Regions from separate parts of the Bhargavaea sp. GQ12 genome, predicted to be linked through region 1. Evidence: predicted binding sites of a transcription regulator. Region 1 holds the regulator's gene; the other holds the start of a gene.

Region 1 (16,216 bases):
GTGCGGGACAGTTGCGCTGCCAGCTTTGCATCTTCGGCAACTTGGGATTCCGTTACTTTGGAAAGGTCTTGGTAGGCAATGTTCCGGCTGCCTTCTTCAAGACCTTCCCTGAGGACGACAAATTCTTTGCGCTTGATCGGATTCTGCCGCGCCGTGACTACTGTCCTGCCCTCAATCTGTTCCACCTTCTCAAATTCATTGAGACCATAATGACTCATCGGTTCAGGGTCAGGTTTCGTGACCAGGATATATCCGTCGATTTCAGGCTCGAGGTCTTCACGGATGGTGTACCATTTTCCCATTAACATAAATGCATCCATATGACGCAGTTTATGAAGAGTGATTTCTTCCGCCTTGCTCGTCACCTGTTCCATATCCTTGACACGGTACATGTGCACAGATTTTTTTGCCAGCGGGTTAATCGTATAGACTTTGTGCAGTTCATTGTTGTAATAAACAAACTGTCCTTTCCGTACCTGAAGTAATTTCACTTCGTGTACCTCCCTCCTGCAGACTCTTGTTCCATCTTAAGGGATTAAGGGACGGGTGTCCATGGAGCCGCATAGTTTTTTTGCTTAGCCGACTGTTTTACTGCCAAATTCTTTTCCTGACTTTTCTTTCAGAGCCGCAAGCATCGACAATTCCCTGAGATCCCGTTCACTCATCCCGGATAGCCGGACTGTAATTTCTTCTATCAGCCTTTCCCGTCCTCCCTGTTTCCCATACCTCTCTTGTTCTGAACGGATAAAGGATTCCACTAATCCGTCCACTCCCGGACTGTCTGTTTCACCGAAAGCAGCATGTTCGGGAGTATTGATTCTTTTTTCGCCGGTTCCCGTGTTACTGCCGGTCAGCAAATTCTCTGCCGATACATCAAATCGCTCGCAGATGGTTACAATCCAACTGGCCGAAGGAGCACTTTTTCCTTCTTCCCAATGTTTGATCCGACTCGCGGACGTTCCGATTTCTTTTCCGAAAGCCAACATTGACAGGCCCTGTTGTTCACGGAGTTTCCTCAGCCGGCTGCCGAATGCTTTCTGATTCCATGCCATAGGGGTCCCTCCTCATCTATTCCCCATCATAGCACAGCTTAACTTATTCAATAAATACGGCAACGAATTTTCTTTTTTCATTATTCCAATCCGGCCTTCTTCTTCTTTTTCACTGGTGAAGCCATTCGAAACCTCCCGAATTTAGTCGAATTTAACTGATGTTTCTGATATCCGGTGGTACAATTAAATCACTCCACAGAAAAGAGGTGTTGTGCTTGCAACAGCATTATTTCCTTGGCATCCGGATTCCTTCAGATGTGCAGCCGCTTGCCGAAAAGTACATGGAGCTTCACATGCTGCCGGATCGTTATAAAGTGGTTACTCATCAGGACGACCTGCACATCACGCTATTTTACCTGGGTGCATGTGATGAACATAAAATTTCGAAACTGGTTACAAAACTGCGTTCTGTTGCGGCGGAGCATCAGCCATTTTCCATACAAGTGGACGGTTTCAATTTTTTTGGCCCGTCTACCGGTCCGCGTGTCACCTACCTGTCGGTTACAAAGAACCTGATGCTGGACCGGCTTCAGAAATCCATCTCAGATGCTGTCAAGTCTGTGACCGGCCTTCCTTCGTCCGACCGCTTTGTCCCCCATATTACCATCGCGAAAAAACGGAAGACCGACGAGCGTCTTGATCTTTCCCCAGATCTGTTCAATCCTCATACGATTCAGGTTGATCACTTCCATCTTTTTGCCATCCACCCTCAGCAGCTGCCGAAATACAAACCGATTGCTTCCTTTCAGTTTGGGCATGACTGTTAAAGAACGGATTCCGTGCCGTTCTTTTTATCATGGTACTTGTCATTAAGCAGTACATTGGAATATACTGTCTCTAAGTACTTATCTTTGAGCAGTACTATTGAATGGGAAGGTGACACATGAATATTCAATTTAAAAAAGGGGTGCTCAATCTTTGTGTTCTTGCATTGCTTGACGGCCAGGATCGCTATGGCTATGAGCTTGTCCAGATGATTTCCAGGAGGATCGAAGTTTCGGAAGGCTCTGTGTACACTCTGCTTAGAAGACTGACCAAAGAAGGGTTTTTCGAGACCTATCTGAAAGAATCCAATGAAGGGCCGCCGAGAAAATATTATCGGCTGACTCAGTCGGGCCAGGATTATCTGCAAGATCTGCTTGCCGAATGGCGAGAATTCACCGAAAATGTCAACGAACTGATCGGAGGGGATGGGAAAGATGAATAAGGAACAATTTCTGCTTGCACTGGAGGAAGAACTGGCTGTATTGCCTAAAGATGAGAAAGAGGACGTCCTCGGTGATCTTGATGAGTACTTTGATGAAGGGGTACGCGACGGCAAGAGCGAGGAGGAAATTTCAGTATCTCTCGGCTCCCCCGCGGCCATCGCTTCTGACATTCTGAGTGCGTATCCGGAATTCACGGAAACGGAAAGGCCTGCTGCCCCCAGCAGCAGGCAACGGGATGACTATGAACTGATCGAGATTCCTGACGGGCACTTTACTGCCGCTGAAGTCATGACCGAAACTGGTGCTGTACGTCTCATACCGTCAACTGATTCTGTCACCCGAATCGAGCTGATCGGAGAAAAGAAAGGTTTAAAGTTCGATGCCGATATTAGTGATGCAAAGCTGAGCATTACTCTGGTTGGACGGCGCACCATCAGAAGCTGGTTCAGCTTCGGTTCCACCCCGACGTTCCGGATGGTGATCCATTTACCTAAGAAACTGTATGACTCTATCTTGGCCAGAACGGAAAACGGGTCGATTTCTGCCGAACAGCAACTGGCCCGACAGTTTGCAGCCCGTTCTGATAATGGCAGGATCACCATCAGGGAATGCGCCTTTCGCGAGATCGATGCGAAGTCCGATAACGGACGCATTGAAATAAACAAGACCGAATCAGATACAATCAAGTGCGAGACGGACAACGGACGCATTGAGATGTTCCGTGTCCGGTCCGGCCGGCTCCGCGCAGAAACTGATAACGGACGAATCGTCATGGAAAACGTGGAAGGAGCAATTACCGGAAGGACGGATAATGGACGCATTGAACTTTCCGTAGACCGCATCGGTGATTCGGTCGACCTGAAAACGGACAATGGCAGTATCACTGTCTCCACAATGGCTAAACCGACTGATGCCTTGATCAGGACGAGAACCGACAATGGACAAGTGGATATTTTCGGAGTGCGCACGAAAGAGGCACTCTACGGGGATGGCAGCATTCCGGTTAAACTTGAATCCGATAATGGAAGAATCACAGTGAAGCAGCAGTAAGCGATTTAATAGCGAACATAAACATGGGCCAGTCCTGAGCAGGTTGCTCTCAGGACTGGCCCTTTTTTAATACCCACGCTGTTGCCTGGCATAGTTTTCTTCGTTTTTCTCCCGGTAAGCCTGAATCAACTCATCCGCGGTGAAACCGAGCGTCTCTGCAATTGCTCTATAAAGGATCCAGACCGATTCGTACGAAGCCCTGTCCTGCCGCTTTCCGAAATCCAGAACTGCGCGCTGCGTCCGGAGAAACAGCTCCGTCAGGTCTCCATCCTCCTCCCCCTCAGGCCATTGCTTGAGATCATCCATCCCCTTCAGGATGCCAAGAGACAGCAAGAAATGGATTGAGTCAACGTACTCTTCGATCAGCACCGGTTTGGTAGATGGGCCTTTCTGGCTCCAGAACTTAAAGCATCTCGTCTCATTGGCCAGCTCCGCAAGTTCAACGGTCAGGGCGAGCAGTTTCTCCCTAAAAACTTCCCGCTCGACACCATTGTTCTCTTCAATATACACATCCAGCTGTTTCTGCATCATAAATAGTTCAGTCAATTCCACATTGTCACTTCCAATCAGAAAAAAATCATGTTTCATGAAACCTTTATGCGTTTCAATCGTATAGGAGGGTACCAGTATGTGCAAGGGAGGCACCGCCATGGCCTTGATTATCCGAATGATCGTGATAGCCATCATCGTATACCTTTTCTACCGGGGCATCCGGTACCTCACCGACCCAAAAAGAAAATTGGACGAAGCCTTTGAGCAGGAACGCTACTACTTCTATGACGATGTGAAAAATGTCCGGAAAAATTTCTTTATCACTTACAAAGGCGCTCTTTTCGAAGGTGAGAAATACATGGGGACGACCGACCGTTCATTTGAAGTGGTCTCCATCTTTGTATGGGTCAAAGACGAAGCCTCCCTACAGGGCTTTAACCGGGACGATTTTATCTTTCTCGAGAAAGAAATCCGGATGAGCTATCCGGATGCGGAAATCAATTGGAAGAATCCAATCGAACAGCTGATGAAAAAAGGCGGAACCGCGTGATGCGGTCCGCCCTTTTTGTATTTATCCGGCTTGGCTTGTCCCGGCCAGATATAGAACTGCTGCCAGATCAAGAATGGCCAGCATCAGAAAGCCGACTCGGAATGAGGTATGCTTCGTCTTATGACGGAATGTCTGCATTCCCGCATAGGCCCCCACCCCTCCGCCAAGGATGGCAATAATCCAAAGTGTCCGCTCCGGGACGCGCCAGCCACCGTTTTTCGCCTGCCTCTTGTCATAACCCATCATGAAAAAGCTGTAGACAGATAAAATCACAATCCAGCCGATCAGCACGTCTTCCATGGCGCTTCCCCCAGTTATGCAAAAAGACCGGCGAACGATTCGCCGGTCTGTTCACTGAATTAGTTGTTGACTGCTTTTTTCGCAGCTTCTGCAAGCTGTGCGAATGCTTTCTCGTCAGTGATGGCGAGGTCAGCGAGCATCTTGCGGTTTACATCGATGCCGGCAACTTTGAGGCCGTGCATGAGCTTGCTGTAAGACAGGCCGTTCAGGCGTGCAGCAGCATTGATCCGTGCGATCCACAGTTTGCGGAAGTCACGTTTTTTCTGACGACGGTCACGGTATGCATATTGCAGGGACTTCATGACCTGTTGGTTTGCTGTTTTGTAGAGTGTGTGCTTCGAGCCGTAGTAGCCCTTGGCAAGTTTGAGAACACGATTACGACGCTTGCGCGTTACTGTTCCGCCTTTTACGCGTGGCATTGGATTTCCCTCCTGATGTTGATTCGATTTCTATAATCGGAATTATTTCATGTAAGTGAGCATTTGCTTGATGCGCTTGAAATCGCCTTTGGAAACGACAGCAGCTTTGCGGAGATGACGCTTTTGCTTAGTCGATTTGTTGGCGAATAAGTGGCTTGTATAAGCACGGCCGCGCTTGAGTTTGCCGGAACCGGTGCGCTTGAAGCGCTTAGCGGAACCTTTGTGTGTTTTCATTTTAGGCATGGTCGGTATCCTCCTAGTCCTTTGCGTAGATTATTTCTTTTCTTCGATCGGGGCCATCATAAGGAACATGCTCCGGCCATCCATTTTTGGTCTTTGTTCGACCGTTCCGACTTCCTTGCAGGCTTCAGCAAAACGTTCGAGAACGCGCTGGCCGATCTCCTTGTGGGTGATCGCACGGCCGCGGAAGCGGATGGAAGCTTTCACTTTGTCCCCTTTTTCAAGGAACTTGATTGCGTTTCGAAGCTTGGTCTGGAAGTCATGCTCGTCAATGGATGGGCTCAGCCGCACTTCTTTGACACTGATGACTTTCTGATTTTTGCGCGCTTCCCGTTCTTTCTTCTGCTGTTCGAACTTGAACTTCCCATAGTCCATGATCCGGGCTACTGGCGGTTTTGCGTTCGGTGCGACAAGAACGAGATCCAAGTTTGCACGCGTCGCGATTTCCATCGCTTCATTCCGTGTTTTGACGCCCAGCTGTTCACCGTTTTGGTCGATGATGCGGAGCTCCCGGGCACGGATGCCATCGTTTACAAATTTGTCTCGGTTATCTCTGCTAATCGTAAGCCACCTCCGTGTAGTAATTCGCGAATACATGGTTTGGGCAGGCTCGCGGGGATGGTCCCCGTGGCCAATCCGAAAGAAAAACGGGTGGACCGAGGTCCACCCGCCGCATATGTGACCGCGCCAAGAGGCACGGGACGTCACAATGGTGCAAACCTGCCAACAGCCGAAGCGTCGATCAGGTGAGAAGCGGGCAGCTCCTTCTTCTACCACAAACTGTATTCCTTAACCTAATCAATAATAGCCTATGCAACACGGCTTGTCAATGATTATGTTGGAGAATCATGTTTTGGGACAGTATTGATTATGGAGCGTGGTTGATTTCCGCTCCGGGCGGACGCTTTCCGCGGGCGGGCGCCGAGCCCCGCGACTGCGTCTCCCGGGTCTCGCCTGTCCGGCTTTTCCCGCAGGAGCATTCCTGTCAGGATGCTTTGGCCCTATTGATGCAAAAAGAGCCTCCTTGGTATGATGCGGGGTGTCAAGGCTACGACAACTTGACCCCTAAATAACCAAGGAGGACTCGAAATGAATTCTAGAGCGAATCAAAGGATTAATCAAGTCACTGAAAAAACCTTGGTCGTCGGTATTGATATTGCGAAGCGTAAACATTGCGCCTCCTTTGTCGATGAACGCGGACGGCTGCTTGTGAATGCCTTCCCGATTAATCAAACCCAAAATGGCTTCGAAGCACTTTACCAATCCATTCTGGAAGGCATGGAGAATCACAACAAATCAGAAGTGATTGTCGGTGTCGAGCCGACTGGCCATTACTGGCTGAACCTTGCGTACTTCTTGGAAGGTCGGGGAATCCCGCTGGTTGTCGTCAATCCAAGCCATGTCAAACAGGTAAAGGAACTGGATGACAATCTCCAAACGAAGAACGACAAGAAAGACTCGGTCACCATTGCCCGTCTTATGAAGGATGGACGGTTCTCCAAACCGAAACTCCTAAGGGAGCTCGAGGCGGAAATCCGGTCCGCTTATAACCTTCGAGAATCTCTGATTCAGGCTAGGACCGATTTGAAGAACAACCTGCATCGCTGGGTCGATAAACATTTCCCCGAGTTATTTCTTGTCTTCAAAGATTTTTCGGCGATGATGCTTGCCGTACTGGAAGAAGGACTACTGCCTACTGAAATCGCCAGTATGGAGCCTGAAGAATTAGCCAACCTTTGTGCATCGGGCGGCAGAATGAAACAGCGACGTCCTAAGAAGGCGAAAGAGCTGGTTCAAGTGGCCCGGAATTCTATTGGAATCAGCCAAGCCCCGGACGGGGCGAAACGGGAGATTGGCTCCCTCATGCGACGCTATCGGCTTATCGAAGAAGAAATTATCTTTACCGATGAAGCGCTCAATGAACTCACCCGACAAACAGCCGAATTTGAATACATCTCCTCTGTCCCGGGTCTTGGAGAAATGACGGTCGCCGGCATCCTGTCCGAAGTCGGGAGCCTCACCGATTATGAGAGTCCACGCCAGCTAATCAAGTTAGCGGGACTCACGCTTCGGGAGAACTCTTCTGGCATGCATAAAGGTCAGAAGCGTATTTCTAAGCGCGGACGTCGCCGTCTGAGGACTCTGCTATATAAAGCAATCCTACCTTTGATCCGCAACAACGAAGCATTCAAATTGTTGTACGAGCACTATACAACCCGGCCTGAGAACCCCCTGAAGGGCAAGCAGGCGATAACAGTTCTAAGCACCAAGCTGCTTAAGATTCTACACGGCCTGTGCACAAAACAAGTGCACTTCGATTCCGGACGGATGATCCGTGATCTGACCTGTCTCCGGACAGCTTAGTAAGCGCTTTTAACATTCCATTCAATTAACCGTCAAGTATAGATCCATCATCATGACACGGAGAAGCCGGCACAAGCGGCGTACATTGGGCCCCGAGCCCCAGCAGGAGCATATCGCCGGCCTCCGCCTTATGAAAAGACCGGACGAAGGAATGTCAGCGCCAGACGCTAAGAGACATGGGAGGGTCAGTCGTCATAAGCGTAGCGGAGCTCCACAGTGCATGCCATATTAATTACCAGTTCGTGGAACTGGCAGCGCAGCGCAGGAATTGACTTACAGTCTTTTGAATGACTTGTAATATCAAGGCGCAAAGAATGTTAGGTTATCAATGAAAAAACTTTTTAAGGCGTCGGAAGCACCCGAAACCCTTGATATTACCGTGTTTTCCCGAGGGAGTCGCCGCCCTACGCTACAATCAACCATTATAGGTAGTACTGATCATAGTTATTAACTTCCCCATCGGGATTGGCGCGAATTTCATCTCGCGCCGACACAACATATCGGAGCGGAATGAAGTGTAGGTGACCGATGCGGTAGGCGACGCCGTAAGATTGGCCGGGAACGAAGTGACTTAGGGCCATGCTTACGGCCAAAGCCATCCGCCGGCACCGGAACGTCGCACATCATCGGGCCACCTCATTTGGAGCATTCCATTAATATTACTTCTTCCCGTCCACTTCCTCGCGGAGTTTGGCGATGAAGTCATTGAGCGGAATAGATTCGGATTTTTGTTCGCCGTATTTCCGGACGTTGACTTCGCCGGATTCGGCTTCTTTGTCGCCGAGGACGAGCATGTACGGGATTTTCTGTGTTTGGGCTTCGCGGATCTTGTAGCCGAGTTTTTCGTCACGGCTGTCCACATCTACGCGCAGGCCCTCTGCCTGGAGAGCTTCGCGGACTTTTTCTGCATAGTCATGGTGGACTTCCGGAGATACCGGAATGATTTCCACCTGGACCGGTGCGAGCCACGTCGGGAACGCCCCTTTGTATTCTTCGATAAGGAATGCTACAAATCGTTCCATGGTCGAGACGACACCGCGGTGGATGACGACCGGGCGATGCTGCTTGCCGTCGCTGCCGATGTAGTTCAGGTCAAATCGCTCAGGCAGGAGGAAGTCCAGCTGGACAGTAGAAAGCGTCTCTTCCTTGCCGATGGCTGTCTTAACCTGGACATCGAGCTTCGGACCATAGAACGCCGCTTCCCCTTCCGCTTCGTAGTAGTCGAGGCCGAGGTCGTCCATCGCTTCCTTCAGCATGCTCTGTGCTTTTTCCCACATTTCATCGTCATCGAAATACTTTTCCGTGTCAGCCGGATCGCGGTAGGACAGGCGGAACGAATAATCGTTGAGGTTAAAGTCTTTGTAGACATCCATCACCAGCTCGACAACGCGCTTGAATTCGTCCTTGATCTGGTCCGGACGGACGAAGATATGGGCATCGTTCAGTGTCATGCCGCGGACGCGCTGCAGGCCGGACAGGGCTCCGGACATTTCATACCGGTGCATGAGCCCGAGTTCGGCGATTCGGATCGGCAGGTCACGGTAGGAGTGGATGCCGTTCTTGAAGATCATCATATGGTGCGGGCAGTTCATCGGGCGCAGGACAAGTTCCTCATTGTCTGCCTGCATCGGAGGGAACATGTCGTCCTGGTAGTGCTGCCAGTGGCCGGATGTCTTGTAGAGTTCCACGTTTGCCATCACCGGTGTGTAGACGTGATCGTAGCCCAGCTTCTCCTCCTTGTCGACGATATAGCGTTCGACAAGACGGCGGATCGTCGCGCCTTTCGGGAGCCACATAGGAAGTCCCTGACCGACAAGCTGATTCGTCATGAACAGATCGAGTTCTTTGCCGATCTTGCGGTGGTCGCGCTCACGTGCTTCCTCGAGCAGGCGAAGGTGTTCTTGCAGGTCTTCCTTCTTGAAGAACGCCGTTCCATAGATGCGCTGGAGCATCTTGTTGTCGGAGTCACCGCGCCAGTAAGCGCCGGCAGTGCTGAGCAGCTTGAACTCCTTCAGCTTGCCGGTGGACGGTACGTGGACGCCGCGGCAGAGGTCGAAGAATTCACCTTGATGATAAATCGTCACTTTTTCATCTTCAGGAATCGCGTCGAGCAGTTCCAGCTTATATTCATCGCCGATTTCCTCATAGATTTTCCGGGCTTCGTCACGAGTGACCTCTTTCCGGATAATTTCAAGGTTTTCATTGATGATTTTCTTCATTTCTTTCTCGATGGCGGCAAAGTCTTCCGCGCGGAGCGGTTCAGGCGAATCGAAGTCATAGTAGAATCCGCTTTCGATGACCGGCCCAATGCCGAGTTTTACATCTTTGAACAGACGTTTTACCGCCTGGGCGAGCAAGTGTGCAGAACTGTGGCGGAGAATCTCCAGTGCTTCCGGTGAATCCTGCGTGATAATTTCGATGTCGCCGTCTTCCGTGATGGGTGTGCGGAAGTCGATCAGCCGACCGCTCAGTTTGCCGGCCAGCGCTTTTTTGCGCAGCCCGGGGCTGATCGACTGGGCCACGTCCTCTGTTGTACTGCCGGATACGAATTCCTTCACCGCACCGTCCGGGAATGTCAATTTAATCTGTTCTGCCATGTCGGTAGTCTCCCTTCATTCTTCAAAAAGTACGCAAAAAAGCCCCGTCCCAAAAAGGGACGAGGCCTGCTCGCGGTTCCACCCTTCTTCCTGCCGGCAATGACGACCATGCCGGAGAAGCTCTGCATCGGATAACGGACCGGAGGCCGGCTCGGGCTAGCCCGGTTTGCCGGGTTCACCTTCGCTGCTTTGGGGTGGTCGATCCGATGCCGCGCCATCGGGGGCTCTCAGCCTAAGGCCCCGTTCTCTGTCTGGCCGGACAACCGTTCGTTGTCCCCGTCATTGCATTTGGAAGAAGTATTGAATTCATCATACGCAATACTTGCGGACTTTGCAACAGTGATTCTCACGTATCCGTTTAAGCGGAAAAATAAGCCGCTCAACTGCGGTCGCGCCGGTTTTCTCCGTCCAGGCGGACAGGTACGGTCATCGCGCGGATCCGCTCCATGATGCGGCCCGCCTTGACGACTTCTTTGTCCCCCCGCTGTGTGTACGACAGGTGGGTCTCCATCTCTTTGTAGTCAAAATTGGACGTAAAGAAAGTAGGGAGCTTTTCAGCCATCCGGTGATGCAGGATTGTCGCCAGCACCTCATCCCGTGTCCAGGCAGTGAGTGTCTCCGCACCGAGATCATCGAGCATGAGGACCGGTGCCCGTTTGACGAAGTCGATCTTCTCGTTCAGCGACTGATCCTGGATCGACTGTTTCAGCTCGCGCAGGAACTCCGGTACAAACACGAGGACCGACGCAACATGGCGCTTTGCCAATTCACCCGCGACCGCTCCAAGCAGATATGATTTGCCCGTTCCGAACGGGCCGTGGATATAGAGGCCCTGCGCCGGCAATTCCCCTGTCCGGTCGAGCTTGTCCAGGAATTCAGAAACCAGCTCCACCGCACCCAGCCGGCTCTCCCCTTTGGCGATGTCAAAATCGCGTATATCAAGGTTAAGCATGTCCTTCGGCATATGCATGCTCCGGATCATGGAAGATACGCGGCGACGTTCCATATCTGCAGTTTTCCTTTTACACATCACGTAATCGACGCCGATGGATCCGCGTTCGATAACAAGCTTCGGCTCATAGCCTTTCATCATATTGACACAGGATTCCAGGCTTTCGCATTTGCCGCAGTCGTGGGATTGGGAAGTGTATTCGTAAAGCTTACCCATTCCGCGGTTGACCATATCCCTGTCCACTTCCCCTGCATGCTGCTCCAAAAAAGACTGGACGCCGGGATGATCCAGGACTTCAGATCGCAACTCCGAATATCGTTCGGCGAATGTCGGTGCATTGACTATTCGCTTAAGTGTGTTGCGGATTGGTTCCATTTCAGTTGACACCGCCTTTCGTCATGCCGAATTTCTCCATAAGCCGGAGCCTTCTTGCTTCCACATCAGGATCCGCCTTGCTTTTTTCCGGAGCTTTTTGTTCTTCCGGTTTTTGGTCTTTCCGGTAGAACCAGTCCGGCACCGCTTCGGTTTTCGCACCGGGCTTTCTCGTCCGCTGTGTTCCTGAGCCTTCCTGCTGCCATTTCATATACTTGTCATGTTCGGTCCGGGCGAGTACCAATGCGTCTCTGACATTATCGACTTTCTTCGCCATCCAGTGCGAGGCGATCCGTTCGACATAATTGTTGGTCAGTTTTCCGTCGTTGCGCAAAAGGACATACTGAAGAAGGACATTAACGACGCCTGCCGGCAGGTTATGCTCCAGCACAAGTTTTTGTGCGAGTTTTACATCGACCTGCATCGGCTCCCGTCCCCCGTTGATATCTTTCAGCATCTCGACCGGCGGGCAGGTTTCCAGGTATTGGATCAGTTCATCTTCTTTCGTCGCGGGCTCAGTTGGACTCCCCTGCTTTACGGATGACGGGATGATTTTTGTGATCTTCGGTGCTGAGCTCGACCGCGAGAGCTTATAGAAATCGGCGGCTGCCCGCTTCATCCGGTCTTCCGTCAGGTTTCCGTCCGCATCAATGGCGAGCAGCACAACCTGTTGCATATCGAGCGGTGACAGGCCATACAAAAAGGCAATGCGGACAATCATCTCCTTGATTGCCGGCGTGAAAGCCTTCCTCGGCACCAGCTGGGCTGACAATCCCTCCATCATGAGGGCAAAGTCAAACGGATATCCGCTGAAAGCGAGCTTTCGTGCCCTTTGGTCCGAATCGTATGTATCATTGTCTTCCTCCATGGCACCTGCTTTGACGGATTTGTACACCTCAGGAAATGATCTTGACACCTCTTCATACCCATCGGGTACGGCCGGGTTCAGGAAACGGCTGCGAAGGCGCTTATATGTCTGTGCCCCGACTTTGCCGAATAGGAACATCGACAGAATCGGGTCATGGAAGAAGGTGTCGGGATCCAGAGGAGGTGTCAGTTCATAGATGAAGGCACGTCCTTCCCCCTCCTGTTTCCGATAGGTCTTCAGCAGCCCGATCCCTTCCAATGAAAGCCTCGCTTCGAATACAGATCCGATCGGCATATCCAATAGGTTCAGGAGGTGGTAGTGGGTGGACTCGACAGTCCCTTCACGCTCTGCTTCTCCCCACAGGGCAAAGAAGACCGCCATCGCTCCGTGCCCGATCAGCGGCTGGTAGAGGGCGGTGAGGATCTGGCGGTCAAAATCGGAAAATGGATAAGGAAGCCGGACACAATAAACATCCGACGGCTGCAGTTCTTTATAAAGCGGGGTCATATTCCCATCCTTTCTTTCCATGGGCGGATCAGTCTTCTTCTTTCTTAAGGAGATCCTTTAATTCGTCGATAAAGACATTGATGTCCTTAAACTGCCGGTAAACGGAGGCAAAGCGCACATAGGCGACATCATCGATCTTAACGAGGCGCTCCATCACCCTCTCACCGACATCCTCCGATTTCACTTCGGCATTCCCGTGGTGCCGCAATTCCTTCTCGATGGAAAAGACGAGATCTTCCAGAACGTCCAGCGGGACCGGCCTTTTTTCACAGGCCCGTATCAATCCCCTCAATACTTTTTCACGGCTGAACTCTTCTCTGGATCCGTCTTTTTTCACGACGATCAAAGGCATCTCTTCAACTTTTTCAAATGTGGTGAACCGGAAACTGCAATCCTCGCATTCCCTGCGTCGCCGGATCGCCTTGCTCTCGTCCACCGGCCGGGAATCGACGACTCGCGTCCCGTTATGCTGACAGGCCGGGCACTTCATCGGCATCCCCGCTTTCTTAGTTAATTCGTATTGTCCAGTCCCCTCTGGCGGCCGGACATGATCAGTTCATTATATTATAGCAGAGTTCTGCTATCCGCTGAACGGGTTTGTGCAAGCCATGATGATGCCTCAGCACAATATAAAAAAGCAGAAGCCTTTGCCTCTGCTTTGAATGTTTCGGTAGTTAAGAGATCACGCTGTGACCGTGACAGCTGTCTTGCCTGCTGTGACAGGCCCCATGCCTCTCGGCAATTCGGCCATCTGACGGTTCTTTGCCCCGAGCGCATCTGCAATATACCCTGCCGCAACTGTCGGATCAAGATCTCCGCACGTGTAAACGTCGATGCTGGCGTAGCCATGCTCAGGAAAGCTGTGGATCGTGAGATGTGATTCCGAAATAATGACGACACCGCTGACACCCTGTGGCGCAAATTTGTGGAACGCGACTTCACGCACTTCCGCACCCGAACGCAATGCGGCTTCTACAAATGTCTGCTCGATATAAGGCATGTCATTCAACTTGTCGAATTCGCACTCCCAAAGTTCAGCAATTACATGACGACCCATTGTTTCCATGGTTCGTCCCCCCTTCTCCAATAAATGATTGCCGGTTTGCCGGCAACGGGCAACCACGGGGGAAAGTTAGTCCGATGAGGTCCTAACCCTTTAAGCTGCCCAGCGTGAACTTTGAGGTTCACGGGATAATTATATGATGGCAACACCACGAACGCAACTATTAATTCATTTGTAAATGCTGCCCGTTCATACATTGTTGGTCTCTGGATGACGGATGAAAAAACCCGGGCGTTGGCCCGGGTTCGTTTATTATGCCTTAACTTTCGCGCCGATTCCGACCGCAACTTTCCTAGTCAGGTCAACGACTCGGGCAGAGTAGCCCCACTCGTTATCATACCATGCGAGGACTTTGACTTTCCGGTCTCCCATGACCATTGTTGTAAGGCCGTCGATTGTAGCGGAGTGTGCATCTGTCTTGAAATCACTGGAGACGAGCGGCTCTGTCGTAAAGCCGAGGATCCCCTTCATCGGACCTTCTGCAGCACGGATGAACGCATCATTGATTTCTTCCACAGACACGTCACGGTTAAGATCGACAACTAGATCGACAAGCGAAACATTCGGAGTCGGGACCCGGAGCGCCATGCCGTGCAGCTTGCCCTTCAGCTCAGGCAAAACGAGCGAGAGCGCTTTTGCGGCGCCTGTGGACGTCGGGATGATTGATTCCGCAGCAGCACGCGCGCGGCGGAGATCTTTGTGCGGGTTGTCGATATTGTTCTGGTCATTTGTGTAGGCATGCACAGTAGTCATCAGACCGCTGTCAATACCGAATTCGTCATTCAATACTTTGGCGACCGGTGCGAGACAGTTTGTCGTGCAGCTCGCGTTGGAAATGACATCATGCCGGTCAAGGTCAAGCAGCTCGTCGTTTACACCCATGACGATTGTGACATCCTCATTCTTGCCGGGAGCTGTCAGGATGACTTTCTTGGCGCCCGCTTCCAGATGGAGGGCCGCTTTATCCCGGGAGTTAAACTTACCTGTCGCTTCGATGACAATGTCGACACCGAGCTCTTTCCACGGAAGTTTTGCAGGGTCGCGCTCAGCAATGAGCTGAACCCTCTTGCCGTTGACGACAAGAGCATCTTCCTCGGTCAGGACATTTCCTTCGAACTTCCCGTGGATGGTGTCATATTTCAAAAGGTGTGCAAGGGTTTCAGGTGGGTAGCTGGCATTGACCGCCACAATATTCAGTCCGTCCTCCTGTATTGCCTGACGGAATACCATACGGCCGATCCGGCCGAAACCATTGATCGCGATTGAAGGGTTCATGGGTGGGCCTCCTGTAACTGTGTTATACTCTTTTTCTTTAATTCGTAATTAGTATATCACATTCGAAGAAAAAAGCACCCACAATTGTCATGATTCGAGAAGTTTCATAATTCAGGAAGATTCTCGCTCATGGAGCAGCGTTCCATGAATCCAGAATCTGTTCAAGTTGCTTTTCCGACTCCCCGATTGTCCCATTGTTGTAGATGACTGCGTCCGCTCCGCGCTCTTTTTCGGATATCGGGAGCTGGGAAGAAATCCGTGCCCTGGCATCTTTCTCAGTGAACCCGTCACGCTCCATCAGCCGTTTCAGCTGTGTTTCTTCACTGACCGACACAACGAGTATCTTGTCCGCATAATGCTGGAGCCTGCTTTCAAAAAGGAGTGGAATGTCCATCACCACAGTGCGGGCTCCATTCTCGAAGTGTCTGTCGCGCTGCCGGAGCATTTCCTGCCGGATCGCGGGATGCACGATATCATTCAACTTTTTCCGTTCTGAAGGATCGTTGAAAATCCGTTCTCCCACCGCAGCTCTGTCCATCGTCCCGTCTTCGAGGATCACCCCGTCTCCGAACGCCTGACGGATCTCTTCAAGTGCCGGCTGTCCCGGCTCGACGACAAACCTTGCGACCAGGTCCGCATCCACAATTGGGAATCCCCTCTCCCGGAGCATTTTGGAGACTGTGCTTTTGCCGCTTGCGATACTTCCGGTCAATCCGATAATCATCGTTACACCTCTTTCAATGCTGGCATTTCGGGCAATAAACCGATGTCCGTCCCCCGATTGTCATCCGCTTGGTTTCGGCACCGCAGCCGGGACAGTTTTTCCTCCCGTACATGCGCAGCCTTTCTTGCATGTTTCCCGCTTCGCCGTTGATATTCCGGTAATCGGAGATGGAACTGCCACCTG
Region 2 (16,216 bases), on a different contig from region 1:
GGTTGAAGGCCAGGTTCAGGCTTACAAGATAGAGAATAAGCAAAATCCGGAATCGGAGGCCGATTTGAAGCCGGATTACCTTGAGGATGGGGACCTTTCTTGCTCTGACGGGAGGACGATTGTCGTGAACAACGGTGTTGTCACTGCGACGGCACCTTGACTCAAAAGCATTCACTTTCACCGAGATGCTGCTCGTGCTGGCAGTGGTCATGGCCGTGACCGGCGTCGGATATGCAGTGTCTGCTTCAAAGGCGCTGCAGAACCAGGAGCCGATTCCGTTCGAGGACCAGCTTAAGCTCGATATCCAGGCCATCCAGATGCATGCCGTCGCAAATGAAGAGTACACGAAGATCGTTTTTCTTGCGGATGGAAACTATGTGGCCTCCGGAACACGTTCCTCCATCCTTTTCAGGCGACAACTGCCGGAAGGAGTATCGCTCTCGGAATTCAGTACACTGAAGCAGGTGGAGTTCACCGGCCAGGGCTCAGCCAGGTCCTTCGGGACATTGAATTTCCGTACACCGGAAGGCGTCAAGACGCTCATCATCCACATCGGAAAAGGGAGGGTCACGATTGGGGAATGAACGGGGTTTCTCATTTCCGGAATCCCTCCTGTCGCTGCTTATTGTCTACATCATCTTTTCGACGCTTTTTCCGCTGATGGACCGGATGGCCATTGTACTGGAAGACCAGAGACTCGCTGCCCAGGCAGCCTCTGTCGCCTCCGATGCGGTGGATGGTCATCATCTGACCGGAGCAGTTGAAGGGTCGCGCATGATGGACGGTGTCATGTTTGACTGGAGGATGCAGGGAGGGGGAATCTGTGTTTCGTACAAGACCTTGTCCGGATGGCAATCACGCTGCTACGGGACAGAGCAGTGAAGCTGGATATACATTTGTCGAGGCTCTGCTACATTTGGCGATTTTCTCGTTATTTTTCATCCTGTTTGCCGGCTTTTTCAGGTATTCGGCAGAAATGGCTCATCACATAGGGGACCCTTCTTCTGTTGAATGGGAGCTGTTCCGGTATGAACTGGCTGACTATCTCGGAGAAGTGGAAGGGGTGCACATCCTCGATGGCGGGAGCCGGCTCCGCATCATCACGGGAGATAAGGTGACCGAGATCGGTCATTATCCCGCGGCATCCCTGATCCGCAAGCGGGTGAACGACCAGGGGCATGAACCGATGCTGACAGGAGTCCGATCCGTCAGATTTTTGGTTGAAGAAGGTGTCTTGTCTGTCAGCGCCGTGTTCATGGACGGAAAAGAAAGGAGGTCGCTGCACCATCTTCTTCAAACTAAGAAATGAAACTGGCGGCATCCTGCCGGCTGCGATTCTCCTCATTTTTCTAGTTTCCGTGTTCATTCTTTTTGCAACGAATGCATATCTGGCACAATTGCAGGCTTATACGTTATTGGAATCTTCCCACGCTCGTGATACGATTAGTAAAATCGAGTCGTATTTTAGCGAAGCGGAACCGCTTTTAGGCAGGTGGGAAGATGAAGAAGGTATACCTGATCGGCTACATGGGTTCGGGGAAGTCGGCGATCGGGAAGCGGCTGAGCTACGCGCTGCGTCTCCCGTACTACGACATGGACAGGGAGATCGAGAAACAGGCGGGCATGAAGATTCCGCAGATTTTTGAACAGTACGGCGAGGAGCACTTCCGTCAGTTGGAAACCGACTTTCTGAAAAACTTCCGTGATGAATGGTGCATCATCTCGACGGGCGGCGGGACACCGATGCGACCGGAAAATCGGAAGCTCCTCCGGCAGACTGGACTTGTGCTTTTCCTGAATGCCCCATTTTTCGAAATCTGGAGGAGAATCAAGACGGACAAGAACCGCCCGATCGTCCAGCGCTCGACACGTGAGGAACTCCAGCAGCTCTTTAATGAGCGGAAAAAAGTCTATAGAAAAACCGCCCATATCACAATCAATACCCAAGGCCGGAGCCTGCGCCAGGCAACAGATTATGCTGCCAGACAGGTCAGACGGCTAAAAGGAAAAGGAAAACGATAAAAAACTACCGGAAGCCGAACTATTACGGTTTCCGGTTTTTTAACGTTCGGTTCTCAAACCATTTTTTAAAAATTATTGCCTTCCTCAAAATTCAATGTTAGGATATAGGCAAAGCGGCAGAACTTTCGCTTTAACTACAGCTGAATAACCGGCATCTGCCGGGCGGATGAATGTACGGGGAGAGAGCGCGTGAATGCGTCGCCGAAGGAGCAAGTAACGGGTGTTATGAATCTCTCAGGCAAAAAGACTCGTACAGGACGCATCTCTGGAGAGCGCCGGACCAGCCGGCCACCAACGAGGAAAACCGACCAGGAAAACTTTCAGGTGACAGGACAGAGGACCCGATTTTACGGGTCTCTCTGTCCTTTTTTACATCTGGATGAAACGGAGGAGAAGTGCAATGGCTGAAAGCACCTTGCAGCGCACCCCGCTATATGACCTGTATGCCGGTCACGGGGCGAAGACGATCGATTTTGGTGGATGGGATCTTCCCGTCCAGTTTTCCGGCATTAAATCGGAACATGAAGCGGTACGTACGAAGGCGGGCTTGTTCGATGTGTCCCATATGGGTGAAGTATTCGTAGAAGGAAAAGACAGCACAGCTTTTCTTCAGAAGCTCATGACCAATGATGTTTCGAAGCTAGTGGAAGGACGCGCCCAATATACCATCATGTGCAACGAGCAGGGCGGCACGATCGATGACCTGCTGATCTACAAGATGTCCGATGATAAGTATTTTCTTGTTGTCAATGCTGCCAACACGGACAAAGATGTGGAGTGGATGAAGCAGCATGTGGAAGGTGATGTTACGGTCACAAATGTGTCCGATGACTACGCACTTCTGGCTCTCCAAGGACCGAAGGCTCAGGAAATCCTCGCAAGGCTGACAGATGAACCACTCGAAGAAATCAAGTTCTTCCGCTTTAAGGATCAAGTCAGCATCGCCGGCCATCAGGCGCTCATTTCACGCACGGGCTATACGGGTGAGGACGGATTTGAAATTTATGCCTCCCCGGAATCCGCACGTGTGCTATGGGAAGAGATCCTGAAGGAAGGCGAAAAGGACGGTCTTGTGCCTGCCGGTCTCGGCGCCCGTGATACACTGCGCTTTGAAGCAGGGCTTCCCTTGTACGGCCAGGAAATGTCCGATGCGATCTCCCCGTTGGAAGCAGGTCTCGGCTTTGCGGTTAAAGTCGGCAAGCAAGACGATTTCATCGGAAAGGAAGTTCTCGTCCGGCAGAAGGAAGAGGGCGTTCCCCGGAAGCTTGCAGGGATCAGGATGATCGATAAAGGGATTCCGCGTACGGGTTACGCAGTCTACAAGGGAGACGAAAAAATCGGCGAGGTAACGACCGGCACACAATCCCCGACATTGGGTGCAAATATCGGAAATATCCTCATCGGTACTGAACATGCTGTTTTGGGCGATGTAGTGGAAGTGGAAGTGCGCAAAAAGCGCCTCAAGGCTGAAATTGTCGAAACCCCGTTTTATAAGCGCGCGAAATCCTAAATCAGAAAGAGGTCCAGAATGATGAAGCACCGTTATTTGCCGATGACTGAATCGGACAAGAAACAAATGCTCGACGCGATCGGCGTCCAATCCATCAATGATCTGTTTAGTGACATTCCTGAAAAAGTCCGTTTTGACCGTGACTACGACCTGAAACCGGCGTTGTCCGAGACGGATCTTTTAAAAGAGCTTTCCGAACTTGCCGGCCAAAATGCCGACAGCAACTCCCACGCATCGTTCCTTGGGGCAGGAGTCTATGATCACTACAAGCCGGTCATCGTCGACCATGTCATTTCCCGTTCCGAATTCTATACGGCGTACACGCCGTATCAGCCTGAATTCTCCCAAGGGGAACTCCAGGCGATCTTCGAGTTCCAATCCATGATCTGTGAACTGACTGGCATGGACATCGCCAACTCCTCGATGTATGACGGAGGAACCGCATTGGCCGAGGCTGGCATGCTGGCTGCAGCTCATACACGCCGGAAAAAGCTTCTGGTCTCGGAAGCTGTCCATCCTGAATACCGTGATGTCGTAAAGACCTATGCACTCGGTCAGTCGATTGATGTTGAAGTGATTCCGCTAAAAGATGGCGTGACGGATTTTGAAGCGCTCCGCGGTATGATCGACGGAGATACTGCAGCGGTCATGCTACAGTACCCGAACTTCTTCGGACAGATCGAAAATATCCAGGAAGCGGCCGATATCGCACATGACAACAAGTCGCTGTTCGTCGTTTCTTCAAACCCGCTGGCGCTTGCGGTTCTGACGCCTCCGGGCAAACTGGGAGCCGACATCACGGTCGGTGATGCGCAGCCATTCGGCATTCCGGAAGCTTTCGGCGGCCCGCACTGCGGCTATTTCGCTGTTACAAAGAAGCTGATGCGCAAGGTTCCGGGCCGCCTCGTCGGTGAAACGAATGACGAGGAAGGCCGTCGCGGCTATGTACTGACGCTCCAGGCGCGCGAACAGCATATCCGCCGTGACAAAGCGACGTCCAACATCTGCTCGAACCAGGCACTGAACGCTCTTGCCGCATCTGTCGCCATGTCGGCGTTCGGCAAGCAGGGGGTCCGTGAAATGGCCCTGCAAAACATCTCCAAAACACAGTACGCCATCCGAGCTTTCCGGGAAGCCGGCTATGAAGTCGTATTCGGCGGCCCAAGCTTCAACGAATTTGTCGTGAAGTGCAAAGAGCCGGTTGCAGACCTGAACCGCCGTCTGCTCGATGCAGGGATCATCGGCGGATATCACCTCGGACTGACTTATCCTGAGCTGGAAGGCCATATGCTTATCGCGGTGACCGAACAGCGGACGAAGGAAGAAATCGATGCACTTGTGCAGGAAATGGAGGCCATCCATGCATAAAGAAAACCAGCCGCTCATTTTTGAAATCAGTAAAAAAGGCCGGATCGGATACGGACTTCCGGAACTCGATGTTCCGGAAACCGATCTTTCCGCCCTGCTTCCGGAAGGACTTCTCCGCGAGGAGCCCGCAGAACTGCCGGAAGCTTCCGAACTTGATATTATGCGCCACTACACGGCGCTTTCCCGCCGTAACCATGGTGTAGATTCAGGTTTCTATCCGCTGGGCTCTTGCACGATGAAATACAATCCAAAAGTTAATGAATCTGCCGCCCGTCTGTCCGGATTCGCAAATGTCCACCCTCTCCAGGAGGAGTCTTCCGTCCAGGGTGCAATGGGTCTAATGTACGATCTGCAGGAACACCTGGTTGAAATCACGGGCATGGACGAAGTGACGCTCCAATCCGCTGCCGGGGCACACGGCGAGTGGACAGCACTAATGATGATCCGCGCTTTCCACGAAGCGAACGGTGACCATAACCGGACAAAAGTAATCATTCCTGACTCCGCCCACGGAACGAATCCTGCTTCCGCAACGGTAGCAGGCCTTGAAACAATTACAGTTAAATCTGACGAACACGGGCTTGTCGACATCGAGGACCTGAAGCGTGTGGCGGGAGAAGACACAGCAGCGCTCATGCTGACGAACCCGAACACGCTCGGCCTGTTCGAGGAAAATATTCTCGAAATGGCGGAAATCGTCCACGGTGTGGGCGGCAAGCTCTACTATGACGGCGCGAACCTGAATGCCATCATGGGCAAGGTGCGTCCGGGGGACATGGGCTTCGATGCCGTCCACCTCAACCTCCACAAAACGTTCACCGGCCCTCACGGCGGCGGCGGTCCCGGTTCCGGTCCTGTCGGCGTCAAAAAGGAACTCGTTCCATTCCTGCCGAAACCGGTGCTCGTGAAGAAAGACGATGCTTTCACATTCGACTATGACCGCCCGCAGTCGATCGGCCGGATCAAACCGTTCTACGGCAACTTCGGCATCAATGTGCGCGCATATTCGTACATCCGCTCCATGGGTGCAGAAGGCCTGAAGCTCGTATCTGAATATGCGGTGCTTAACGCGAACTACATGATGCGCCGACTGGCTCCTCATTTTGACCTGCCGTATGACCGCCACTGCAAGCATGAATTCGTGCTGAGCGGCCGCCGCCAGAAACAGCTTGGCGTCCGCACGCTTGATATTGCCAAGCGGCTGCTGGACTTCGGCTTCCATCCGCCGACCATCTACTTCCCGCTTAACGTCGAGGAAGGCATGATGATCGAGCCGACGGAAACGGAATCCAAAGAAACACTTGATGCATTCATCGATGCGATGATCCAGATTGCACGCGAGACGGAAGAGAACCCTGAAATTGTCCAGGAAGCCCCACATACCACTGTCGTAAGCCGCCTGGATGAAACTCAGGCAGCACGCAAGCCGGTACTGAAATACAACCGTCCTGAGGCTCCTGAAGCGGTTGCCGTCAACTGATCGATTATAAATGGAAAACAGGCCCGCATCCGTGCGGGCCTTTTCCGCATCGGCGGCACCCCTGATGATAGGGGCCCAATAACAAACGCCTCCGGCAAGCATTGCTTGCGCGGAGGCGTTTGTTTTTATTTTTTCGTTTTGACTTTCCCTGTCCACTGACGGAAACCGCCCTGGAGCATATAGAGCTGTCCATAGCCCCGTTTTTTCAGATAGAGCGCGGACCGGCCGCTCCGGGAGCCGTTCTGGTCATACAGATAGACCGGCTTGTCCGGGCGGATCTCCTTGTAGCGCTGGGAGAATTGCGTGAACGGAATGTTGCGGGCTCCGAGGATATGCCCCGCATCAAAGTCCTTCTGCTCCCGCACATCGATCAGCTGGGCCTTCCGGTAGCCCGCGATAAACTCCTCCTGATTAAGCGCAGTCACCGCCTTGCGGGTCCTTAGCAGGGTCACGAGCAGGTAGATAATCAATCCGAAAAGGATCGCGGAAATGATATAAAGTGATTCCAAAGCCATTTTCCCCTTTCTCTCTCCCTAAGATTATAAAAGAACTCATGCGGTTCGTCCATGACAGGATAAGATGTTGGCTGATCCAATCAAAAAACGCATCCCGTTTATGATAAACTAAGTCCATTGTGTTTTTGAAAGGGGAAGTCAGGAATGACAGAAAAATGGATTTTCATCAACTCCGGACCGCAGAGTGCTTCCTACAATATGGCGATGGATGAGGCTTTGCTTGACCTACACTCCAAAGGCTTGATTCCGCCTGTTGTGCGTTTTTACGAATGGAGCCCGGCAACGCTGTCCATCGGTTATTTCCAAAAGGCAGCTGAAGCGGTGGATCTGGAGAAGGTGAAAGAGATGGGGCTCGGTTTTGTCAGGCGGCAGACAGGCGGCCGTGCCGTGCTTCATGACCGGGAGCTAACCTACAGCATCATCGTATCGGAATCCCATCCGCAGATGCCGGCAACCGTGACTGAGGCTTACAAAGTCATCAGTGCAGGGTTGCTTGAGGGATTCCGGAACCTCGGACTTAACGCTGAACTTTCCGTCCCGTCCAGCACAGAGGAGCGGGATGCACTGAAAAAGCCCAAAAGCGCCGTCTGCTTTGATGCGCCGAGCTGGTATGAACTGGTCGTTGAAGGCAGGAAAGCGGCAGGCAGCGCACAGACACGTCAGAAGGGCGTCATCCTACAGCATGGTGCAATCCCTGTTTCGATGGATCTGGACAAGCTGGTCTCCGTATTCCATTTCGCTTCCGAAGGACACCGGCAAAGAATGAAGGATAAGCTCAAGAACAAGGCTGTCTCCATAGAGGAGCTCTCCGGCCGCAGCATTGCGATGGACGAAGTGGCAGAGGCATTCCGTACGGGCTTCCAAAAAGCACTTGATATCGAATTCATCACCAGGGAACCAAATAAGGAAATTTTGGATCTTGTACAAGCATTGGAAAAGGAAAAGTATGCGAACGACTCATGGAACTTCAAGAAGTGAAACAGGGACTTTCGCATCAATTTTAATGGACTCGTTTCCTGTCGAAACATGTCGGAGCCAGTAGCCGCATGGCATCTCGGAAGATCCGGAAATGTCAAGGTCGAAATTCTGTTCTTGATGCCTGGTTTCAACATGTAGTAGAGTTGGGAAGTACATAATACTAGATATAGTATCTATCATAAAGGATATTCGAGGAGGTCATGGTATTGGTCATCGCTTCACACAAAAACCAACCGACGCTGGACGTTTCGAAACTGAACAGGGACATTGCCGGTTTTCCACAGGTCCATCCGGTCACTGAGGAGATGCAGATTCGTCATAAAGGAGTCTCCCGGCTGGTCATGATCGATCGCTATTCGTTCAAGGATACCGAAAAGAAAACACTAGGGGTAGGGGACTACGTCGTCCTTACGGTCAAGGAAGATCCTAAGTTCCCTGCACGCGGACTCGGTTATATCCTCTCCCTTGATGCGGAAAATGGGTTGGCGGACATTTGGATCGAACCGGATTACCGCTCCGCCATCGACCATCCGCAAGAGCAGGAAAAGGGCATCGTCACCCGTCCGATCGATGTCATCGAGAAACCGCTGGAAGTTTTCTACGAGCAGATCGCCAAGCGTAATGCGACGGGGCTGTCTTCCGTCGAGAAGGACGAAGAAACACGCCAGGCTTCGTTCAACCGTTTCTACAAAGAGCTCGTTTCGCTTAACTTCATCCCGGCTGGCCGTGTCCTGTACGGTGCCGGTGCCGATACGGACGTCACATACTTTAACTGCTATGTGATGCCGTTTGTCGCAGACTCCCGAGAAGGCATCTCGGACCACCGTAAGCAGGTGATGGAAATCATGAGCCGAGGCGGCGGTGTCGGAACCAACGGCTCTACGCTTCGCCCGCGCAATACGCTTGCGCGCGGCGTGAACGGCAAATCTTCCGGATCGGTTTCGTGGCTGGATGATATTGCGAAGCTCACCCATCTAGTTGAGCAGGGCGGTTCCCGTCGCGGTGCGCAGATGATCATGCTTGCCGACTGGCACCCGGACATCGTCGAGTTCATCATCTCAAAAATGCAGAACCCGCGGATTCTCCGCTTCCTGGTCGAAAACACGAATGACGGGCATATCCGCAAACTTGCAAAAGAAAAACTGAAGTTCAAGCCGTTCACCCAGCAGGAAGAAGCCATGTATCAGGGGATCGTCAACTACAAACATATTCCCGGATACGGCGGCTTCAGCGAGGCGATCATCCGCGACGCCGAGCACAAGCTCCGTGATGGCGGGACCTATTCTGTCCACAACCCGGAGTTCCTGACCGGTGCAAACATCTCTGTCACTCTTACATCCGACTTCATGAAGGCAGTTGAAGAAGACGGTGAACACAATCTCCGCTTCCCGTATGTCGAGCAATATTCTCCTGAAGAGATGAACGAGTACAACGAACAATGGCATCAGGTAGGGGATGTGCGTGAATGGGAAAAGCGCGGATACGCTATCCGCACCTACCGTTCGATGAAAGCCCGTGAATTGTGGAACCTCATCAATATCTGTGCCACTTACTCTGCGGAGCCCGGCATATTCTTTATCGACAATGCCAACGATATGACGAATGCAAAAGCATACGGCCAGCAGGTCGTTGCCACCAACCCTTGCGGGGAGCAGCCACTCGCCCCTTACTCTGTCTGCAACCTTGCCGCGGTCAACCTGGCCGAGATGGCTGACAAAGAAACACGCAGGGTCGACTACGACAAGCTGCGTGAAACTGTAAGGACAGGCGTCCGCATGCAGGACAATGTGATCGATGCTACCCCGTACTTCCTTGAGGAAAACGAACGCCAGGCACTCGGCGAGCGCCGTGTCGGACTTGGCGTCATGGGAATGGCGGACCTGCTGATCTACTGCGGAAAACGCTACGGTTCCGAGGAGGGCAACCAGCTGGTCGACGAGGTGTTCGAAGCGATCGCGACAACGGCCTATAGGGAATCCATCGAGCTCGCCAAGGAAAAAGGCAGCTTCCCGTTCCTGATCGGTGAAACGGAAAAAGAAACGGCCGAACTGAGGGAGCGGTTCATCAACACCGGCTACATGAAACGCATGCCGGAGGACATCCGCCAGGGCGTCCTCGAGCACGGTATCCGAAATTCGCACCTGCTTACGGTCGCGCCGACAGGCTCCACGGGCACAATGGTCGGAGTGAGTACGGGGCTTGAACCATACTTCTCGTTCACTTATTACCGCAGCGGCCGTCTTGGGAAGTTCATCGAAGTCAAAGCGGAAATCGTGGAAGATTATCTGCGTGCCAATCCGGATGCTGATCCGGAACAGCTTCCTGACTGGTTTGCTACTTCTATGGATCTGACTCCGGAAGAACATGCGGATGTGCAATGCGTCATCCAGCGCTGGATTGACAGTTCCATATCGAAAACGGTAAACGCGCCAAAGGGCTTCACAGTTGAGCAGGTTGAACAAGTATACGAGCGTCTCTACCGAGGGGGAGCAAAGGGCGGAACGGTCTATGTCGACGGATCCCGCGACTCCCAGGTGCTGACGCTGAAAGCAGAGGAAAACGATCCGGATGTGGAAATCGAAGAACAGGTCGAGGAAAAGCGTCCGGTCGTCCTCGTAGATACAATTCAGGCTCTGCGTTCAACAAACGTTACGATCGGATCGGAAATCGGCGATACATGCCCGGTTTGCCGGAAGGGGACGGTTGAAGAAATGGGCGGATGCAATTCCTGCACAAACTGCGGGGCCCAGCTGAAATGCGGACTGTAATCATCAATTTCATCTATTGATCTGAAAAGCGGGCATCCCTGACAGGGCTGCCCGCTTGTTTTGCCAAGTTCCGCTGATAATCTTGTGCTGCATGAATAAACACCCCGTCATAATCCCATCATGATGATGAAATGCGGAGGTGGTCCGATGTTTAAGCAGCTGCCATTCTGGACGGCAGGAGCGGCGGCAGTGATCTTTACTGCCGGCCTGAAATTTCTTCATTACTTCAAGTTCATCAAATGGAAACCGACCGGCTGGGCGGAGCGATATGGTGTTTTTGCGGAAGGGCCTTGGGCAGCCAAGTGGCTGATTCTGCTTGCCACCGTTTATGTGCTGTCACTTGTCTTATACTATCTTCTGGCTTTGACGTGGAAGTGGAAGGTGTCCATCACGGCCGCCGTCGCCGGTCTTGTGATTGCGGGGCTGATTGAGTGGCTGATTGTCAGGCCCGGCGGCTACGGTGATTTCCGGCAGTCGATTTCCGTTCCATTTGCGGCGCTGACCCTGGTCGCGACAAGGTTTATCAACGAAACGGCGGCATTCCATAAAAAACAGCAGGCGGACTCGTGAAAAACGTTGTCCGCCTGCTTTCATATGATAAAATGGTGAGGAATCTGCTGAAAGGAGGGCTGGCGATGAATATCCTCTGTCTGAACGGCCCGAACCTGAACCGGCTCGGAAAAAGGGAACCTGAAATCTACGGAAGCGAAACGCTCGGCGATGTGGAAGCACGTCTCCTCAAGCTGGCCAATGACAACGGCGCCGTACTGGCGTTTTATCAATCCAATCACGAAGGTGCCCTCGTCGATCGAATCCAGCAGGCCGCCGAAGACGGCACATCCGGAATCATTTTCAATCCGGCTGCCTACACACATACTTCAGTCGCTTTGCGCGATGCGGTGGCCGATGCCGGGATCCCGACAGTCGAAGTTCATATCTCGAATATACATAAGCGGGAGTCCTTCAGGCACCATTCCTATCTGGCCCCGGTATGCATCGGGCAAATATCCGGAATAGGAACCTATGGCTACGACTTGGCGATGCTTGCCCTCCTTCGGATGGGAAAAGGGGAATGATCATGGATAAACTGAATGCGTTCCGCGCTTTTTTCGATGAACTCGGAATTGATGGATTTCTAGTCACGAACCCGCACAGTCGGCGCTACCTGACCGGCTTCACAGGATCTGCCGGAACTGCACTGATTTCGCGGGATGATGCCGTGTTCATCACGGACTTCCGCTACACGGAGCAGGCCGCGGAACAGGTGGCAGGCTTCCGCATCGAAAAACAGTCGGGACTTATGCAAGATGCGGTTGCAGAACAGATCAGCGCAATGGGAATCAAAAAAATCGGCTTCGAACAGGACACACTGCCATACGCCGATTACGACAGGTACCAAAAGGCTGCCAAAGCGGAATGGGTGCCTGTTTCCGGCATAATCGAAAAGCTGCGTATGGTCAAGGAAGACAGCGAACTCCAGACGATCCGCAAGGCAACACAAATTGCGGACGAAGCGTTCAGCCATATCCTGACGTTCATCAAGCCGGGTATGACGGAACTTGAAGTATCCAATGAGCTGGAATTCTTCATGCGCCGACTCGGCGCAACAGAATCCTCTTTTGATACGATAGTCGCTTCAGGCAAACGATCGGCGCTGCCGCATGGAGTCGCAACAGACAAAAAGATCGAGAACGGGGATATGGTCACGCTGGATTTTGGTGCCCTGTACGATGGATACGTCTCCGATATCACCCGCACGGTCGCTGTCGGAGAGCCGCCGGAAGAGCTGAAGAAAATCTACCATATCGTCCTTGAGGCCCAGAAGCGTGCATGCAGTGCCCTCAAACCGGGTATGACAGGGAAAGAGGCAGATGGTGTCGCGCGTGACTACATCAGCGAACACGGTTACGGAGAAGCGTTCGGCCATTCGACCGGTCATGGGATCGGCCTTGAAGTGCATGAAGGTCCCGGACTCTCCTTCCGTTCGGATACAAAGCTAAAGCCGGGCATGGTCGTCACAGTCGAGCCGGGCATTTATGTTCCGGGCCTTGGCGGCGTGCGGATCGAAGACGATGTGCTCATCACCGAAGACGGGTGCGAACTGCTGACGTCATCGCCCAAGGAACTCATCATCCTATAACACTCTAAAATGGAGGAACTCAAATGATTTCTGTAAACGATTTTAAGACTGGCCTCACCATCGAGGTTGACGGCGACATCTACCGCGTCATGGACTTCCAGCATGTCAAACCGGGCAAGGGGGCGGCTTTCGTCCGTTCCAAGCTCCGCAACCTGCGCAACGGCAACGTCACAGAAAAGACTTTCCGCGGCGGTGAAAAAGTGGAACGCGCACAGATCGACAACCGCCGCATGCAGTACCTGTATGCAAGCGGGGACCAGCACATCTTCATGGATACAGACAACTACGAACAGATCGAACTTAACGAAAGCCAGATCGAGTACGAACTGAAATTCCTCAAGGAAAACATGGAGGTCCATATCATCCAGTACCAGAGCGAAACACTGGGTGTCGACCTGCCTGCGACCGTAGAGCTTGAAGTGACCGACACTGAGCCGGGCATCAAGGGTGATACGGCGAGCGGCGGCTCCAAGCCGGCGACACTGGAAACCGGACTTGTCGTCCAGGTGCCATTCTTCGTCAACACAGGAGACCGACTGGTCATCAACACTGCAGAGGGCGAATACGTCTCCCGAGCATAATAACCGAAAAAAGTTGCAGACAATGCGGGTTCAGCCGCATGTCTGCAGCTTATTTATATGCAGAAAATCAGTCCGCCCCGGATGATCAAGGAATATTCCCGGTTGCTTCAGCCGGGACGGGCCATCGCATATCCCATTCCGGACCCGCATACATTCGAAAAAACGGGGGGGCCGCATGTGGAACTTCAAGATATTCTCCGGGTAGCGGGAGTCGGTCTCGTCATCGCCTTCCTGCACCTGTTTTTTGAGCAGACGGGGAAGAAGGAGTATTCCTTTTTCATATTCTTTGTTGCGTACCTGTATATTACAGCTGAGATGCTCAGGTTCCTGAGGATCTTTTTCACGGAAATCTCATCCTTCTTTTCGTGGCTCTCGGCTTAGGCAGGAATGATGGAAATTATCCTGTCCGCAGTCATCATCGTGTTCCTGTTGATCATCCTGGATACCTTCCTGCCGAAGATGACACCGTTTTTCCTGCTGATCTTCTTTTTCCTGCTGCTGGCCCAGCTGACTTTCCGCATGGCCGTACCGCTTCTGCAGGAACTTCCGCTTGCCTGGGACGGGGCAGGAGCCCGACAGATTCGCCTTATAGCCGGGTCTGCCTTCCTGTTTTACCTGTCCGCCTCGTTCAGGGACATGCTCGGGGAGATCGGATATGCTCCAATCGGAAAGCTGTCCCACATGGCAGTCCAGCTTCTGATTGTCGGAATCTGGCTGAGAGAGTTCGGGGAGACGGCGGGGATTCTGGTCGGTCTCCTGCCGTAAGGAAAAAGGGGGCTTGAACGATGTGGGAGCTGATTGCTGCAGTTTCGGGTCCGCCCATCAGGCTGTTTGTGCTGATCGTCGTCCTGTCCGCCGCGGCTCTGGCGGCGGATTTTCTCGTCCCGCAGTTCCGTGAGTGGACAAGGCTTTTCCTGCTTGTCTCGGCAGGAGCTGCGGCGATGGGACCGGCGATCGATGCGGTTCGCATGATGGATGGTCTGATCGGGAAGATGACCGGGCTGTTCCTCGGCATCTATCCGGTTCTGGCCGCCGGAATGGCAGCCGCAGGAGGAGCGCTTTCTCTCATCAACTGGAACCCCGCCGTTTTCCTGTTTGTCCAGGGGGCCGTCGTGATCGGGGGCAAATGGATGGTCCCCCTGCTGATTGCGAGTTTTATCTTGGATTACCTGTCCAGGCTCGTGCCCGAAATCCCGTTCGCCCGTATTTCGGAGATGATCCGGGTGACCCTTCTGGGCGCGATCTCTGTCATCATCGCCTGCTACTCGCTATTTATCACGGCGACCGGTGCAATGGCCTGGTCTTCCGGAAGTGCACTGGCGGAGCCGCTCAAAGCACTGTTGCGCCAGCATGTCCCGCTGGTCGGGTCGTTTATTACGGATACGATGGGGGTTGTCGGCAAGTATTCATCCGGCATGGCTCCGATAGCCGGCAGTTATTTGATTGTTGCACTGCTCGTGACGAGTCTTTCCCCCGTTATCTATGTGCTTCTGACAGCCTTTCTCTACAAGTGGATCGCCGCGCTTTCTGAGCCGTTCGCACATGAGGATCTCGCAGGACTTTTTGACGATATCGGAAAAACACTGTTTGTGCTCTGCGGAATCATGCTGATTGTTGCATTCGCCATTTTTTATACTGCAGTGCTGTCCATCGTATTGATCAAGGTCATTGCGGGAGCGGGGTGAGTGAATGTGGGAATGGCTCGCCGGCCTTGTCTGGCTCATGGGCATATTGGCGGTCCTGGGCGCGGTACTCGGAGCTGATGAAAGGGAGAACTTCATGCCGCTGATGAAGCTTGCAGTGCTGATTTATATCCTTGGTCTGATCTCCCTGCTGCCCGGGTCATAGCCTGTACGAGCCGTGCATACATTGTGTCAGGATGAATGGCCGGGAAACGGCACAGCAATCCTGGCTGCCGGACCGATTCATCCGCTCCCATATACCGGAACAGCCATAACCGAAAGGACGGGAAGCGTGGAGATGACATGGAAAAAAACTTTAAGAAGAGCGCCCTGCCGCTGCTGCTTGCCGTTGCAGCCAGCCTGTTCATCCTGTTGCCGGGAATGAGGGGGCTGTTCGCCGAAAACAGCGCTGAAGGCAGGGAAGCAGTGCCATCCGGGCTTGAATCGGTCCTTTCGGATATCAGGGGAGTCGGGAAAGTCAGGGTCTACCGGCAGGATGGTGAAGACGGAGAGCGGAGCGGAATTCTGATGCCGCTTGACGGTTACTTCGGAAACGCATCCGGCGGCGGAAAGGACACGCCTTCCGGAGGGATCCTCGTTGTCGCGGAAGGAGCGGGAAATCCGAAGGTCCGTGCGGAGCTTGTCCGGATCCTGTCAGGTGTTCTCCAGCTGCCCGAGCACCGGATCGTCGTAGTGGAAATGAAAAACGAGGGGGAAGAGGGATGAGAGTGAAGAAAAAAGGTGTCTGGTTCCTGACGTTGCTGAGTCTCGTAGCGGTGATTGGAGTCTACTATCTGTTTGACCGTAACCCGATGCCGTTTGACGGAATCACGATTTTTTCCGATGATACGATCGAAGACACACAGCTGGGTGAAGCGGGAAGCGATGCAACTCCGGTCTTTGCGGAGAGCTACCTGTTCGAAGAGATGAGGATGGAAATGCGCAATGAGCGCAGCCAGCAAAGAGAACTGCTGACACAGAAAATCACGTCCGATGACCTGACCGCTGAAGAGCGCGACCAGGCATTTAATGAAATGCAATCTCTTACGAAACGCGAGACGGCTGAAGCCATGCTTGAGATGCTGATCAAAGATATCGGATATGAAGATGTGGTCGTCCGCACAGAAGATGGGGCCGTGAAGGTAAGTGTCATCGCCGATGAACTGTCAGCC

Evidence for each region. The regulator NrdR, encoded in region 1, represses ribonucleotide reductase genes. The targets are predictions, from matches to a motif close to AACACNATATATNGTGTT.
Region 2: AC6CHQ_RS03520 (vitamin B12-dependent ribonucleotide reductase) is a predicted target of NrdR. The motif match lies at 8,030-8,047, and genes of this name have one in related genera.

Annotation. Positions count from the first base shown of each region.
Region 1 covers NZ_JCAXEU010000006.1:161,877-178,092, reverse strand. Annotated here, with positions in the region: gene AC6CHQ_RS08090 (hypothetical protein) at 1-491, opposite strand, end outside; gene AC6CHQ_RS08085 (helix-turn-helix domain-containing protein) at 576-1,052, opposite strand; gene thpR (RNA 2',3'-cyclic phosphodiesterase) at 1,268-1,819, shown strand; gene AC6CHQ_RS08075 (PadR family transcriptional regulator) at 1,936-2,259, shown strand; gene AC6CHQ_RS08070 (DUF4097 family beta strand repeat-containing protein) at 2,252-3,310, shown strand; gene AC6CHQ_RS08065 (dUTP diphosphatase) at 3,377-3,862, opposite strand; gene AC6CHQ_RS08060 (sigma-w pathway protein ysdB) at 3,960-4,352, shown strand; gene AC6CHQ_RS08055 (DUF1294 domain-containing protein) at 4,374-4,652, opposite strand; gene rplT (50S ribosomal protein L20) at 4,712-5,071, opposite strand; gene rpmI (50S ribosomal protein L35) at 5,114-5,314, opposite strand; gene infC (translation initiation factor IF-3) at 5,345-5,908, opposite strand; gene AC6CHQ_RS08035 (IS110 family RNA-guided transposase) at 6,401-7,675, shown strand; gene thrS (threonine--tRNA ligase) at 8,335-10,272, opposite strand; gene dnaI (primosomal protein DnaI) at 10,652-11,599, opposite strand; gene AC6CHQ_RS08020 (replication initiation and membrane attachment family protein) at 11,601-12,992, opposite strand; gene nrdR (transcriptional regulator NrdR) at 13,000-13,461, opposite strand; gene speD (adenosylmethionine decarboxylase) at 13,654-14,037, opposite strand; gene AC6CHQ_RS08005 (glyceraldehyde-3-phosphate dehydrogenase) at 14,287-15,309, opposite strand; gene coaE (dephospho-CoA kinase) at 15,437-16,033, opposite strand; gene mutM (bifunctional DNA-formamidopyrimidine glycosylase/DNA-(apurinic or apyrimidinic site) lyase) at 16,047-16,216, opposite strand, start outside.
Region 2 covers NZ_JCAXEU010000003.1:15,039-31,254, reverse strand. Annotated here, with positions in the region: gene comGC (competence type IV pilus major pilin ComGC) at 1-160, shown strand, start outside; gene AC6CHQ_RS03565 (hypothetical protein) at 138-584, shown strand; gene AC6CHQ_RS03560 (hypothetical protein) at 574-882, shown strand; gene comGF (competence type IV pilus minor pilin ComGF) at 785-1,309, shown strand; gene AC6CHQ_RS03550 (shikimate kinase) at 1,501-2,022, shown strand; glycine riboswitch at 2,189-2,282, shown strand; gene gcvT (glycine cleavage system aminomethyltransferase GcvT) at 2,423-3,532, shown strand; gene gcvPA (aminomethyl-transferring glycine dehydrogenase subunit GcvPA) at 3,554-4,900, shown strand; gene gcvPB (aminomethyl-transferring glycine dehydrogenase subunit GcvPB) at 4,893-6,380, shown strand; gene AC6CHQ_RS03530 (rhodanese-like domain-containing protein) at 6,506-6,889, opposite strand; gene AC6CHQ_RS03525 (lipoate--protein ligase family protein) at 7,040-7,873, shown strand; gene AC6CHQ_RS03520 (vitamin B12-dependent ribonucleotide reductase) at 8,080-10,641, shown strand; gene AC6CHQ_RS03515 (hypothetical protein) at 10,789-11,211, shown strand; gene aroQ (type II 3-dehydroquinate dehydratase) at 11,277-11,717, shown strand; gene AC6CHQ_RS03505 (M24 family metallopeptidase) at 11,720-12,781, shown strand; gene efp (elongation factor P) at 12,805-13,362, shown strand; gene AC6CHQ_RS03495 (SpoIIIAC/SpoIIIAD family protein) at 13,540-13,743, shown strand; gene AC6CHQ_RS03490 (hypothetical protein) at 13,750-14,127, shown strand; gene AC6CHQ_RS03485 (stage III sporulation protein AE) at 14,148-15,047, shown strand; gene AC6CHQ_RS03480 (hypothetical protein) at 15,052-15,210, shown strand; gene AC6CHQ_RS03475 (SpoIIIAG-related protein) at 15,348-15,770, shown strand; gene AC6CHQ_RS03470 (SpoIIIAH-like family protein) at 15,767-16,216, shown strand, end outside.